DNA from 3 places in the Rossellomorea sp. NRS-1567 genome. Region 1 is predicted to be linked to each of the others. Evidence: riboswitches for the same ligand, from Rfam matches in the RefSeq annotation. Region 1 holds a riboswitch; each other region holds the start of a gene.
What was found. A riboswitch is a leader RNA that binds a small molecule or an ion and turns the genes downstream of it on or off. The one in region 1 is predicted to bind thiamine pyrophosphate.

Region 1 (4,371 bases):
CCCTATATGCGTGAGTCTGTTTCAACCGTAGATTTTGAGATCCGGACCGATTCACTGTCGACTAAAATCGGACTCGCGTCATCATTGACGGAACACTTACCGAAAGTGCACGACGATTTACTATATTTAGCTGAGATGGCGTACCATCTCAATGGCTCGGTGCGGGGAATGACGGCCATCATGGAAGAGGACTTGAATAAATTGAGCCAAATGTACGATCGTTATGTGTTGGAAGTCGAGGACCTTATCCAAACCTTTGTCCTTCCTCAAGGCTGTACAGCCGCATGTACGCTTCATACCTGTCGCAGTGAAGCAAAAAAGTCCGTCCGTGCCTTACATAAAGTCAGTACTGAGATGAAAGTGGAGAACATTTTATTTAAGTACGCTCATTTACTGGCAAATGTCCTGTTTGTGATGGCTGTGTATGTGAATAAATGTGAAGGGATTGAAGAAATTCCTTTTGTGAGTAAATCGTATAGCGAAAAAAAATAGAGAAGCGGGGAAGATGAAATATGAAAAAGTCATGGTTAAATAGTTTACTATTATCAATCATCCTGGTTGTTTTCGCAGGGTGCAGCAATGGGGAAGAAGTAACATCCACAAAGGAAGTCAAGCCTGAAAATGAGTCTTATTCTGTGACAGATGACAGGGGAGAAGAGATTAGCTTTGAGAAAGTGCCGGAAACCGTTATTTCCTTACAGCCGAGTAACACAGAGATTCTCTTTGCCATAGGAGCAGGAGATAAGGTAGTCGGGGCAACTGAATTCGACAACTATCCTGAAGAAGCGAAGGAGATTAAAAGAGTGTCGGATTCCATGACGGTCAATGCTGAAGAGGTCATTGCACTAAAGCCCGAAGTTGTCATTGCATATACCACTGGAGATGATGCCGGAGTGAAGCAACTTGAAGAGGCAGGATTAAACGTATTCGTCATTCAATCTGCCCAAACCTTTGAAGATGTTTATGGGGATATTGAACAAATTGCAACGGTAATGGGAGTAGAGAAGAAGGGGAACGAATTGGTAGACGGCATCAAGCAACAGATTTCAGATGTGAAAGAAAAAGTAAGTACACTAAAGGAAAAAGAACAAGTATATTTTGAAATCAGTCCCTCCCCGGATATTTATACAGCAGGAGCAGAAACGTTTCAGCAGGAAATACTGGAAACGGCCGGGGTAGATAATATTTTCGTAGACCAAAAAGGCTGGGTGAAAGTAGGCGAAGAAGAAATCATTAAACGGAATCCTAATATGATTTTAACGACAGTGGGGTATGTCGACGAGCCGACAGCCGAAATCAAGTCCCGGGAAAGCTGGAAAGATGTACATGCAGTGAAAAATGACCAGATCCATTTCTTGGACTCAGATATTATGTCAAGACCGGGACCGCGTATTGGCGAAGCCGTTGAGCTAACAGCAAAAACGGTGTATCCGGATTTATTGTCTGAATAAAGTAAGATATTAGATTGGAGAAGACAGTGATTTGTATGTGGAATCATTGTCTTTTTTATCTCAAGTTCTACAATCTTCAACATTGTGATAAAGTTAACGTAACATCATCACGTTAGGAGAATTCAACATGAGCAAACTGGAAGTCATAGTCTTGAATGAGGAGGATGCCAAAGTTGCAGAAGCATCCGGAGCAGATCGACTTGAATTGGTGTCTGCCATACATGAGGGAGGATTAACTCCTGATTTTCATGTGATAGAAAAAGTATTAAGGACTGTTTCGATTCCTGTTCAGATTATGATCCGATTACATAGTAAATCTTTCTCGTATCAGTCTGATGAATTGCATACCATGGCCGAACAAGTTAGAACCATAGTTGAAATGGGGGGCCGGGGCATCGTTTTTGGCGCATTATCACATGAAGGTAAGCTTGATTCCCACGCTTTAAAGGAGATCGTACAAAATGCGAAGGGTCAATCGATTACTTTTCACCGCGCTATCGACCTCTCCGATGATCCAGTAGCCTTATGTAAAGGAATATTCCATTCAGGCTTAAACGTTGATCGAATTCTCACATCAGGGGGAAGATCTGAAGTGAGTAAGGGATTGGATACGATTGGTGAAATGAGGGAAATTGAGAAAATGGGTGGTCCCATTATCATGCCGGGTTCTGGTTTAACTGTGGAAAATATAGGAAAAATACACAGCAAGCTAAAAGCAAGAGAATATCATGTAGGTTCAGGTGTCCGTCATAATGGGAGCTATGAATTAGGTATAGACTCTAAAAAGGTAATGGAAATCAAACATGTGATTATGTCCTAATATGATTTGTTACTATACTACTATTGGAAAAAAGAATAAATCATGGTAAAAATAGTATGTAATACAATAGAATACTATCAATATTTCTACTAGGGGAGTCCGATACATTGCTTGGACTGAGAGGAGAACGCATAAGTTCTTTGACCCTTTGAACCTGATCTGGATGATACCAGCGTAGGGAAGTAGTACGGAAGCGTTTATTTGTGTTTTGAGGCGCTTACTACTTTTTGACATTTCGGGTTCTGATTATTCAGGACCTTTTTTTTGTGTCTTCATGTCCTTTTGTTAAACAATGGGGATGCCTGACGCAGTAACTTCTAAGATCCAATCAAAAGGAGGAGAAGTTAAGTGGCAATCGAGTTAAAAACGCAATTTAAAAACAGTAAAAAAGTATATGTTGGAGGGTCAAGGCCAGACATACATGTACCGGTGAGAGAAATTGAACTGAGTAGGACGAATGTTACCTTGGGCGTGGAAGAAAATGAACCGGTTCGTGTATACGATACAAGCGGACCTTATACAGATGAGCATTACCAAGTCGATATTAATAAAGGATTACCTTCCGTTCGCACAGAGTGGATCCAAGAACGTCAGGATGTCACGGCTTACCCCGGACGTGACATCGAACCGGAAGATAACGGCTATAAATCAGACGATCCTCGTGCAAACGTAGAGTCGTTCCCTACTATCAAACGTACCCCAATGCGGGCGAAAATGGGTCGTAATGTGACTCAAATGCATTATGCGAAAAAAGGAATCATTACACCGGAAATGGAGTTCATCGCTATCCGGGAAAATGTTGATCCGTCATTTGTAAGAGAAGAAGTAGCAAAGGGCAGGGCCATCATTCCTGCTAATATCAATCATCCTGAATGTGAACCGATGATCATCGGTCGTCACTTTCATGTGAAAATAAACGCGAATATCGGAAACTCTGCCGTATCATCTTCCGTTGAAGAAGAAGTGGAGAAAATGACGTGGGCAACTCGTTGGGGTGCCGATACCATAATGGACTTATCAACAGGTAAAAACATTCATACAACAAGGGAGTGGGTCATTCGAAACTCCCCTGTCCCTGTCGGTACGGTCCCGATCTATCAAGCACTTGAAAAAGTAAACGGAATTGCTGAGAATCTTACTTGGGATGTGTACAGGGATACATTGATCGAACAGGCGGAGCAGGGAGTTGACTATTTCACCATTCATGCAGGTGTATTATTGCGGTATATTCAGCTGACGGCTGAGCGTACAACAGGCATTGTTTCCCGTGGAGGTTCAATCATGGCACAATGGTGTCTTGCCCATCATAAAGAGAACTTTCTTTATTCACATTTTGAAGATATATGTAAGATTTTAAAAGCCTATGATATCTCCGTTTCCTTAGGAGATGGTTTAAGGCCCGGATCAATCGCTGATGCGAATGATGAAGCACAGTTTGCCGAGCTTGAAACATTAGGCGAGCTAACCAAAATTGCTTGGAAGCATGATGTACAGGTGATGATTGAAGGCCCTGGTCATGTACCGATGCATATGATTAAAGAGAATGTGGATAAGCAAATGGAAATATGTCATGAAGCTCCTTTTTATACCCTGGGGCCATTAACGACAGATATTGCACCGGGGTATGATCACATTACTTCCGCCATAGGGGCTGCCATGATCGGTTGGTTTGGAACAGCTATGCTGTGCTATGTAACACCGAAAGAGCATCTGGGATTACCGAATAAAGATGATGTGCGAGAGGGTGTCATTGCTTATAAAATCGCAGCACATGCAGCGGATTTGGCGAAAGGGCATCCAGGGGCACAAGTAAGGGATAATGCCGTTTCTAAGGCTCGATTTGAATTTAGATGGAATGACCAATTTAATTTATCCCTGGACCCGGAACGTGCAAGGGAGTATCATGATGAAACACTTCCTGCAGAAGGGGCAAAAACGGCCCATTTTTGTTCAATGTGTGGACCGAAATTTTGTTCAATGAGAATATCACATGATATAAGGGGAATGAAGGAGAATAGCATTGATGATGCTCATAAGGAAATAGAAAAAGGATTGAAAGAAAAATCGAAGGAGTTTGTGGAAAATGGATCAAACATCTAT
Region 2 (5,587 bases), on a different contig from region 1:
AAACTTCTCCTGCACCAATGATGCAAGAGAAGCCTGATTTAGGAAATGCCATAAAATTCGGTTGTATTCTTTAACAGTTGCTTATATACTTCTGCTTCTTTGAAACGTTTTATTTCGGCGATTTTTTCAATGGACCGATGCATGATTCCGGGATGGGTCATCCTTCCCTGAAAGACGCCTTCAAAACGCCAAGGACCATCTGTTTCAACCATAAGTTTCTCGATTGGGTACTTCTTAACAAGCTCTTGTATCTCCTGCTCATAAAGGACATCAGGGGTGATGGAGATGGAATACCCATTTTGCATCATTCTTTCAATGGTCTCTTTATCTCCTTTAAACCAATGAAAATGTGCTCTTGTTATGGAGTGCTTTTCTAACAGGTCACAAACAATGGGTGCATGCTCATACACCGCATGAAGGATGATCGGTTTGTTGATCCTTTTTGATTGGATCATAAACCGTTCCAAGAGATCGATATACGGCTCCACTTCAACTTCAGGATGTTCTTCCATTTTATAATAAGGCAACCCTACTTCTCCAATTGCCACTATTTCCTGTTGATGCAGCTCAATCAATGATAGAAGCTCGTCGACTTCTCTTTCTGAAGGCAGTTCCTGCTCCGGATGGAAACCTGCAGCCGGTTTGATCCTTGCATCTCTTCTTGAGAGATCTATGTTTGTCCTTGACGATTGAAGATGGAACGATACAGATATGAGCGCTTCTACAGAATACAGTTCAAGTTCCTGCAGAATCTTATCACGCTCATATCCTTCGTATAAATCCAAGTGAATATGTGCATCAATCAAGGATGGTTTACACATATTGAGAAAGCTCCTCAAAAATGCTCGTTTTCCATTTCAGAAACTCCTCCGATAAGAGGATCTCTTTGTCGCGGGGACGGGAAAATGGTACTTTGAACTCCTTCTGCACCCTGGCTGGCCGAGTCGATAATACAATGATCCGGTCTGACAGGAACAGGGCTTCGTCGATATTGTGAGTGACAAATAGAACAGAACTCAAGTCTTCCTCCCAAATGGAAAGGAGCCATTTCTGCATATCCAATCGTGTGAATTCATCAAGGGCCGAAAATGGCTCATCCAGGCATAAAAAGGATTGAGGACTGACAAGGGCACGAATAAACGCCACCCGCTGCTTCATCCCACCGGATAATTCATCAGGATACGCATTCTCATATCCCTTTAGGCCTGCCCGTTCAATCATGCTCATTGCTTTATCCCTATCTTTCTTCCCATGTAACTCCTGGCCAAGCATCACATTCTCAATCACGGTCCTCCACGGCAGGAGGGACGGACTTTGAGGCATATAACTGATGGTTCCTCTTTGACCATTTATCGATTTTCCATCTAATTGAATATCCCCTGAATCGGGTGTGAATAACCCGCCGATCACGTGAAACAGCGTGCTTTTCCCACTCCCGGAAGGACCGAGGATCGAGACAAACTCACCTTCTTCAACATGAATGGAAAGCTCATCGAGGATCAACTCCCCATCAAAGTATTTAGACATATTTTGTATGGATAAAGTCGTCACGTTATCTGTCCTCCTTTCGGTTCCACTTAATGGTGATTTTTTCTAATAACAAAATGATTCCAAAGAAAACCAGGCTGAGCAGCATAATCATAAAGATGGCTACAAATACCCTGTCTGTCCTGAAGGAAGAAGAGGCAAGAGTCATATAGACACCGATCCCTTTCTGGGCACCTAACCATTCTGAAATCACCGCCCCCATCACACTATAGGTAGCTGAAATTTTCAATCCTGAGAAGATGGAAGGAAGTGCATGGGGCCATTCAACTTTTCGAAAGATTTGACCTTTTGTGGCTCCCGACATTTTCATGTAAAGGATGTACTCTGCGTTTGTCTGCCTGAATCCATCCAATGCAGAGACCGCTACCGGAAAGAAGCAGATCAAGGTAATGACAATGATTTTCGGCAATAGTCCAAATCCAAACCAGATAACAAGTAAAGGAGCCAAGACGATAATCGGAATATTTTGAGACAAAATCATAAGTGGATATATCGCTTCTCTTACCTTGGGCAGAAGGTGCAGACCCATTGATGTCCCGATTCCAATTGTACATCCAATCACAAACCCTCCGATCGTAAGGAGAGTTGTCGAAGCAAGGTGTCCTGTAAACGTGGACCATGAGGCGACTCCTTCCGCCCATATTTCTGAAGGTGAAGGCATTAGCCATGCCGGCACCTCAAATACTCTAATGGTGAATTCCCAAATGATGAATAAAAGGATGATGACCAAGAAGGGTCTCCATCCTTTCGATATCCATGCTTTCATCCTTTATACTTCTCCGTCAATTGATTCATTTCAATCCCGGCAGGCTGATATAATACCTTGATTTGAGAAATGACGTTTGAGCTGCCCATTTCAGTCATTCGTTCATTCATTTGTTCAATCACCTTAAATAAGTCAGATAGATTCCCTTCCATGGTCGTTTCTAAAGGATGGACTTCATAACGGACACCTGATTTATCAATGATCGCGATGGCTTCATCCACGTATGGTATAACATCTTCACCATTTTGCGTCTTCGGAATAATTTGTATGCTTACGAGTGCGTTCCCCATTTTGTTCACCTCTTATTTTGGTAAGAATTCGTTTGTGAAAGCTTTTTTACTGTCCAGTTCCTTATCTAATAAATCGTTATCATACATCCATGAAGCATAGTTTTCCCAAACCTCCAGCTTCTGCTCTCCCCATCTGTCAGCGTCATCCTTGTATTTAGGAGCCAGCCATTCCTGACTCTTCATGACTAATTCTTTATCAAGATCCGGAGCTTCATCTAATAGGATCCCACCGGCCTCTTCCGGATTGTCGATTGCAAACTGATAGCCTTTTGAAGAAGCTGATAAAAATGATTTAACCGTTTCAGGGTCTTTTTCAATCATCTTTTCATTCGTCGTCAAGACAGGAGTATAATAATCCAGTTTTTCAGAGTAATCCTTTACGTACATCATATTCAAATCCTCACCGCGAAGCTCTGCTTCAATCCCTGTCCATCCATAGTAGATCCACGCAAAATCAACATCCCGTTTCACGGCAGTAAAGAAATCTGTATCTCCCATGTTTACAAAATCCACTTTCTCTACATCTGCGTTTTCTTGTTTCATAATCGACGTCATGACGGCTTTTTCTACAGGTGATCCCCATCCTCCATAACTTTTCCCTTCAAAATCCTTTGGAGTCGTTATACCCTTATCCTTAGGTGAAGCAAACCCGGATGTATTATGCTGTATGACCGCAGCTATAGATACGAGTGGTACGTCCTGTACCCTTGCTTGCGTGACACTTTCCTGGTATCCAACCCCGAACTCAGCTTTACCCGAGGCAACGAGTTGATCTGCCCCTGCCTCACCAGGTAAGATGATATCCACATCCAGCCCCTGCTCTTCAAAGTATCCCTTTTCTTTCGCAACGTATAATCCAGTGTGATTGGTATTCGGTGTCCAGTCCAGTACAACCGTAACCTTTTTAAGACCTTCTTTCTGTTCTGATTTATTTCCTCCACCACTGCAAGCAGTTAAAAGAAAGACAGAACAGATGATATACATCCATTTTTTCATCATGATTCCTCCTCAAATCCTTATATGTAGTTGTAACGTTTATACTTATTCTTCACTTAGTAGAGAGAATGAATGTAAAACACCTTAGACCGTCAGGACACAACAACAAAAAGCGCCCCAAGCTTCAGCGAGGGACGCATTGTTAAACATGATGATGTAATGTTTAAGAGAATGTTTCCTACGCTGGTATCAGCCAGTTCAGGTTCAAAGGGTCAGTATCTTATCAGGATACAATCTCAACCGGCCACACCGGTCCCCCTACACTTGTACTATAAAATTAAACGTTATCTTCTTCCCTACTTTGCCACAGAAAAGGTGGATATTCAAGCATTTCCTCTTAAATAGACTTACATTTGAAAGACCCTCTCATAATCACCGGAATTTAACAGCCTATTAATGAACGGGATGTATGTAGATACAACGTGTGAATACCCTTTTTGATTGTAAAAAAAGGTGTATTGAAGAAGAAAGATAATGACTAAGAATGGCATCAGTTCCTTTTCTTCCTGAGTTAAAGTTCCATCGGACTGATAGCCCTCCATAAAGGTATGGATACATTCAATTTGCTCATCCTCACCCTGCTTAACCTGGTCTTTGAGCATCCCTGCAAGAAAGTAACAGACATCTGCTATGCGGGGTGCTTTTCGTATCCTCTCGAAATCTATGATACCTGTCACCCTTTCCTCTTTCACGAGAATATTACGCGGATGACAGTCGCTATGGACGAGTTGATGGGGCAATTTGCTATAGGAGAAAGACCAATCATTCAGCCTGCCAAGAAAACCTTCCCGCCACCTTTCTATCAATGTTGAATCCTGCACGCTTATCCACTCTCTCAAATGTGTTTCAACTTTCCATTCTTCTACCTCGAATTTACAGACGTATTGTTTTAGACTGCCATGGAGTTGGGATAGGTATGTACCCACCATTTTCAAAGAAGTTAAGGAATAGACTTGTACCGGTACCCCCTTCAGCGCTTGATACAGAGAGTAGAAAACTTGATGTTGTCGTACATATGGCTGATGCGAGACCGTTAGCAGTGGCCTTTCGACAGGAAGTCCGTTTTCCAATAAAAAAGAAGTTAAGAGCAGCTCTTCTATTCGCTTCTCCACTGAAGAGTTCAATCTCTTTTTTAAATAAAATGTCTTCTCCCGACTCTTCACCTTATAAACATTGTGATGATGGCCCACGGTCTCTATGGAGGAAGGGGGAACCTTCCAGTTCAATAATAGATCATGAAGAGGTTGAATCATTTTTAATTCCTTTCGAAACATAGTAATATACGTTTAGTATGACTATGAAAGAATGTCTACATACCATATGAAAAGAGGTTGCATCGATGCAAAGAATACAAATGACGGAAGACTTATCATTCTCAAGAATCATTCATGGGTTGTGGAGACTTGCAGACTGGAATCAATCAAAGGAAGACACCCTTTCTCTAATCCAGCACAATATTGAAAACGGAATCACAACTTTTGATCACGCAGATATTTATGGCTCGTATACATGTGAGGCGTTATTTGGTGAGGCTCTCAACCTACAGCCGTCCTTACGAGCAAAGATGGAAATTGTGACAAAATGCGGTATTGTCCTGCCTTCCGACAATCGTCCTGAACATAAAACACATCATTACAACACGAGTAAAAAGCATATTCTGGCTTCTGTTGAAAACTCCCTGCAGAACCTGAAAACGGACTACATCGATTTATTATTGATTCACAGGCCAGATCCGTTTATGAATGGAGAAGAAGTGGCGGAAGCCTTCACTCAATTGAAAGAAGAAGGAAAGGTCCGTCATTTCGGAGTATCCAACTTTAAAGACCATCAATGGAATATGCTTCAATCCTACTTACCGTTTCCATTGATCACCAATCAAATCGAATTATCTGCATACAATTTAGAAAACTTTGAAGATGGTACGTTAAACCTTTGCCAAGAGAAACGTGTCGCGCCGATGGCCTGGTCACCACTTGCAGGCGGGGCG
Region 3 (5,587 bases), on a different contig from region 1:
TGGAGCCAGGTTTCTCTATGCTCGATTTCTATATTCATATTGCTTTACTACCAGCAATCTCATTAAAGAAATCCTGGGTGAGACGCCCATTTTCAATGACCCATACTCTGGATGCAAAGTGAGTAATGATATTTTCATCATGTGTCACCATCAGAATGGTATATCCTTCTTTTTGATAGTCTCGAAGCATCTCAAGTAACGCAAACGTATTTTGAGAATCCTGGCCAAAGGTCGGTTCGTCCAATAATAGAATATCTTTATTCCTGACAAGTGACGCTGCGACGCTTAACCTGCGCTTTTGCCCCATGGATAAATGATAGGGATGATGATGTTTGTATGGATCAAGCTTGAATCGCTTCAATAGTGCATGCACCTTTTCCTCCACTCTTCCTTCATCCACTTTCCCCCGCCGAAAAGTATACGCAACTTCATCAAACACACTGTGTGTCACAAACTGAAACTCGGGATTTTGAAAAACAAACGTACATTCCTCTGGAACATTCTTTCCTTTCACCTGTCTTCCATATAATTCATACGTACCGGTCGTTTGGATGAATTTCATGAGACTGTGGAGTAATGTTGATTTCCCGGCTCCGTTCTTTCCGGTGATTGCAATCCATTCACCTTTAAAGCTGACGGCATTTTGGAGTTGGATTTTTTCCTCTTTTTGTATATACCCTTTAAAGTTCTCCAGCTTTAAATTCGTTTTTCCAAACGGGGCAACCTTCTCCGGAGGGTGTGAAGAAAGATAATCATTCCACGCTTCCGGATACCATACCCCGACTATTTTCAATGTTTCCTTGAAATTTGATAAAATGTGAGCCTTTGGTCCATCAGCCACTATCCTTCCATTAGCATCGAAAAGAATAATACGATCAATGATCTCTAGTACGTGACTCAGCTTATGCTCAACGATAAGTAACGTTTTATCTTTACATGTCGTCTTCACTGTTTCCCATACAGATTTTGTGCTTTCTTCGTCTAACATGGCTGTAGGCTCATCCAGAAATAGTGTTTGGGGATGGAGCGCAAGAGCAGAAGCAATGGCCAATTTTTGCTTCATTCCCCCTGATAGAGTGGAGATTTTTGTATGGGAATCCGTCAGACTTAAATTCACTTTCTCTAACAGATTTTTAATTATCTCTCGCATTTCGTCTCTTGGAATCTGGTTGTTCTCCAAAACAAAGGCAATTTCCTCATCTACATAGGGCATACAAAATTGAGCATCCGGATCTTGAAAGACATACCCGAAAGATTCAGGACGCTCAATCGAGTCAGCTTTCATCGGCACATCTATCGAATGGGGTATGACACCGGATAAAACCTGGAGGAGTGTGGATTTGCCACAACCAGATGGCCCGAGCAGCAATGCCTTTTCCCCGTCTTCAATCGTAAGGCTTACGTCTTTAAACATCAGTTTATCTGAACCGGAAAATGTAAGGCGCAGATTTTCAACATGCATCGTCCTTCCCTCCTTTACTGATTCAGGGCATCATAATCTTTTTGGTCTGCACGTCTGACCAAACTGGTTACCCCCGTTTTCTCCAGAGCCTTAACGAGATAAAAGGCACCTATGCCTGCTATCACGATGGATCCTATCAATCTGGCACCAATAAATAGAGATAAATTCCACAAAACCAGGTCTCCCATGTATCCCTTAAAGTAGTCCATCAGAATTGAGCCAAATGCTGAACCCACAGCTGCTATACAAATGATGATGACATCATAACGCTTATAGCGGGTGATAAGAAAAATCAACTCTGCAAACAAACCTTGGATTAAACCGAACAATAGTACCTCGAGACCCCATTCACTTCCCATGAGAAATTCCCCTGAAGAGGCTGCAATCTCTGCCAGAAGTGCGACGCCTGGTTTCCGAATGATTAAAAAAGCAACGGTTGCCGCCATGAACCACATACCATAGATCAGTTGATCAGCATGCAATCCAAATGGCTTTAACAAGTTGTAAACCGGTCCCCATAGCTTATAGATAATCCCAAAACCTATGGAGATCACGACCGTTACTAAAATGTCTGTCAGCTTTAATTTAGACATGTATTCTACCTTCTTTGCCCAGAGATGACTGAAACGGCCACTGCTCCAGTGTGTATGCCATTTCCCAAAACTGTAATTCATAAATGCTGCTCAAAATGAAATTCTCTTTCATTCTTTCCTTATCTGTTTGTGTCATCGTTTCTGCCAATCCATCCAGTCGCTGAATCTGTTCATCCACTAACTCCCGAAACCATTCTCCACCATAAGCTGCGATCCACTCCTGATAAATGGCCTCCTCAGGTGTACATGATTTCAAGCGTTCACCGATCTCATAATATAACCAGTAGCAGGGGAGTATTGCCGCCAGAATATCTGCGAGACCTCCATACTGTGCGGAACGATACATATGCGACGTGTAGGCATAGGCAGTAGGAGCAGGGTTGAACTGCCGTTTTTCTTCTTCCGTAATCCCTAAACGGTTTGAGAAATTTTCATGAAGGGAAAGCTCTGCTTCATTCGTTCCTACTGCGTGTGTTGCCATTCTCGATGTAGTATGTAAATCTGTTGCTTTGGCTGCACCAAGTGCCTGCACCTTCGAAAAGTGTGAGAGGTAATAGGCATCCTGCAGAATGTAGTATCTGAAGTTTTCAAGGGGGAGGGTTCCATCCCCGATACCTTTAACAAAAGGATGGTGAAAACTCGCTTCCCAAATTTCCTTCACTTCGTTTCTTAAGTACGCTGTAAATGACATAGTATCTTTCTCCTTTTCCAGACGACCCGAAATGGGCAACAAAAAAAGCCACTTTCATTATGCATACCGCATACAGAAAGTGGCTTGAGATCAGTTTGATAGAATTCGATTCTATGTGACCGTCAAACACCACTTCCCTACGCTGGTCTCAACCAGATCAGGTTCAAAGGGTCTTAAAGTCACACTTTAATCTCAGCCTTTTAGAAGGCACCCCTAGTGGATCGTCCTATGAAATTTTGTATTCGATGCTATCGTACCACGATTCTTTTACTTGTCAACACCAAAAAGAAAACCTTTCATCATTTTCACTTTGTCCTTTCCATACAAAACCAATCATATCAAAGGATACCCATTTATAAATTTAAATGAACTTCTTTTTAGAATGTGGCTCTTGTAAAGCATAATTAGGCGACTGCCGCAATTATATATATACAATCAATAGATTAAAAATTAATAAACACTAAAATAAAAGCAGGGACGGACCTCCATATTGGAGGTCCGTCCCTGCCCATCATTTAAACCATCCTTTTTCTTTTGATTGAGTGATGGCTTCGATTCGATTTTTAACTTCAAGCTTGTCGAGTATGGTTGAGATATAGTTTCGGACGGTACCCGTTTTGAGGCTGAGCTCATCGGCTATCTCCTTCGTGTTTTTCCCGTCAGCAACCAGCTCCAACACTTCTTTTTCACGGTCTGTCAGGGGGTTCTCTTCGCTATACACATCGTCCATGAGCTCTGGTGCATACATACGTTTACCCTCCATGACAAGACGAATCGAGTACGCCAGTTCTTCACTTGGGCTGTCCTTTAACAAATAACCCTTCACTCCACCTTTTAATGCACGCTGGAAATAACCGGACCTGGCAAAGGTTGTGAGGATAATCACTTTGCAATTTTCGCCTTTTAATTCCTCTGCTGCTTCAAGACCAGTCTTTTTGGGCATTTCAATATCCATGATACAAATATCCGGCTGCAGCTCGTGGACGAGGGCAATGGCTTCTTCTCCATTGCCCGCCTTTCCAACCACTTCCATATCATCCTCTAAACTAAGTAACGAGCCTAAGGCACCTAATAGCATTCGCTGGTCTTCTGCAATAACAATTCGAATCATTCCATTCCCTCCCTGTCTGTTTGCTTGATTACTTTCGGCACTCTCATAATCAAAGTGGTCCCATTCTCGGAAAAAACGTCTAAGCTCCCATTTACAAATTCTAACCGTTCTCTCATCCCGATTAAGCCGCTGCCTTTAGACAGTGTGTAATCCCCCTCGATTCCCATACCATCATCCTTCACTATGATGGTCATCTCTTTATCCGACTCTTCAATGATTAGCTCACAGTGCGACGCCTTGCTGTGTTTGACAACATTCGTCACGGCTTCTTTCAGGCACATGCTCAAGATATTTTCCAGAAAGAGTGATGCTTGGGGGATCATGACCTCATCATCCATCACGAAATCAATTTCCGCTGCCTTTAATAGCTGTTTGATCCGGACGATTTCGTCTTTTAGCCGGATCCCCCTCATCTGAGATACCATTGTCCTTACTTCACTCAAAGCCGTTCGTGCCGTTTGCTGAACATCCTTTAATTCGCTTCTGGCCAGCTCTGGATCTTTGTACACCAATTTTCTGGCCAAATCACTTTTCAGGCCGATAAGAGAAAGCTTTTGACCCAATGTATCGTGTAGATCCCGGGCAATCCTCTGGCGTTCTTCCTGCTTGACCAAGTCTGAAATACGTTTATTTGCATCTTCCAACTGATCTTCGAGCTGCACCTGTTTATTTCGATTATAAATATTAAACGGCAACAGAATGACGCTTATCCAAATGATCAGAATAAAAGGAAATTGGGATAAAAATAATTCGTCCTGTATAACAAAATTATAATTGATCGATGCCGTCGTTAATACCAGGTGGATGATATAAAGGGTTAAAAACGCCACCCGGTTTTTTATATTCCCATTATAGTAGGCAATGTAAAAAGCAAAATAAATAAAATTAAATTGAATGGTCATGGTAATGGATATCGCGATTAAAATCGATGTCCATAAATAAACCGGCCAATCCCTTGAAATAAAAGCAAATCGTAAAGAAATAAAGAACATGATGGTCAAGGAAATCCCTACAACAATTTCGATGGAAGAGGAGGACTGAAAGATAAAATAAAATGGCAGGATGCTGATGATGCTCCATATATAAGGGGAAATTCCTGATCCTTTTTGAATATTGATTAACTTTTTCGGCATTTGCACAATAAAATTACCTCTTTTACTTTCAGTTTTTTAACTATATAACCTATAGTATGACATAAATTATACCCATTTTCATACAAACAGTTTAAGAATTGTCCCACCGTATAGACAAGAAAATCGTATAAAATTCCCCATTATATAATATTAATATTTCCGATTTTGAATTGCTTTTTGCTTCTGCATGATCTCATAGGATTTATGGATGATATCCGTTAACACATCACCTTTGTAAACTCTTCCAATTTTCGTGTTTTGCTGATAGTATTCAACGATTTCATCCAATTTCTTTGATGTTTCCTTATCAACCCTTACATTAAGTTGCATTCTTCCTTGATCTGACAAGGTTCGCCCCCCTTTACCTATCTGTCTGTTAGCAACTGCTAGCACTTTGTTATCACTAGTATAACAAATGCTATCAATTATATATACCGGCAAATGACCTAAAAAAAGTGGAAAGCCCAAGCGTCAATCCGCTCAGGCTTTCCGTTCAATTCTATTTGTTTTCAATCGAGATTTTCACTGGTACGATATCCATTTTCACATTGAGGTATGAGTAATCATCTTTATTTCCATCTTTATAACCCCAGAAGC

Region 2: another riboswitch for thiamine pyrophosphate. It lies ahead of ACIFOD_RS18685 (ABC transporter substrate-binding protein); the one in region 1 lies ahead of thiC (phosphomethylpyrimidine synthase ThiC).
Region 3: another riboswitch for thiamine pyrophosphate. It lies ahead of tenA (thiaminase II); the one in region 1 lies ahead of thiC (phosphomethylpyrimidine synthase ThiC).

The regions. Positions count from the first base shown of each region.
Region 1 is NZ_JBITPL010000011.1:34,722-39,092, forward strand. Features, by position in the region: gene ACIFOD_RS07165 (hypothetical protein) at 1-492, shown strand, start outside; gene ACIFOD_RS07170 (ABC transporter substrate-binding protein) at 513-1,451, shown strand; gene ACIFOD_RS07175 (copper homeostasis protein CutC) at 1,579-2,271, shown strand; TPP riboswitch at 2,353-2,469, shown strand; gene thiC (phosphomethylpyrimidine synthase ThiC) at 2,620-4,371, shown strand, end outside; gene ACIFOD_RS07185 (hypothetical protein) at 4,355-4,371, shown strand, end outside.
Region 2 is NZ_JBITPL010000025.1:110,190-115,776, forward strand. Features, by position in the region: gene ACIFOD_RS18665 (TatD family hydrolase) at 39-821, opposite strand; gene ACIFOD_RS18670 (ABC transporter ATP-binding protein) at 814-1,551, opposite strand; gene ACIFOD_RS18675 (ABC transporter permease) at 1,553-2,314, opposite strand; gene ACIFOD_RS18680 (thiamine-binding protein) at 2,311-2,604, opposite strand; gene ACIFOD_RS18685 (ABC transporter substrate-binding protein) at 2,617-3,600, opposite strand; TPP riboswitch at 3,759-3,870, opposite strand; gene ACIFOD_RS18690 (phosphotransferase enzyme family protein) at 3,948-4,874, opposite strand; gene ACIFOD_RS18695 (aldo/keto reductase) at 4,940-5,587, shown strand, end outside.
Region 3 is NZ_JBITPL010000030.1:125,550-131,136, forward strand. Features, by position in the region: gene ACIFOD_RS21030 (energy-coupling factor transporter transmembrane component T family protein) at 1-38, opposite strand, end outside; gene ACIFOD_RS21035 (ABC transporter ATP-binding protein) at 35-1,462, opposite strand; gene ACIFOD_RS21040 (ECF transporter S component) at 1,477-2,055, opposite strand; gene tenA (thiaminase II) at 2,048-2,746, opposite strand; TPP riboswitch at 2,864-2,971, opposite strand; gene ACIFOD_RS21050 (response regulator transcription factor) at 3,258-3,857, opposite strand; gene ACIFOD_RS21055 (histidine kinase) at 3,854-4,990, opposite strand; gene ACIFOD_RS21060 (hypothetical protein) at 5,141-5,338, opposite strand; gene ACIFOD_RS21065 (cyanophycinase) at 5,490-5,587, opposite strand, start outside.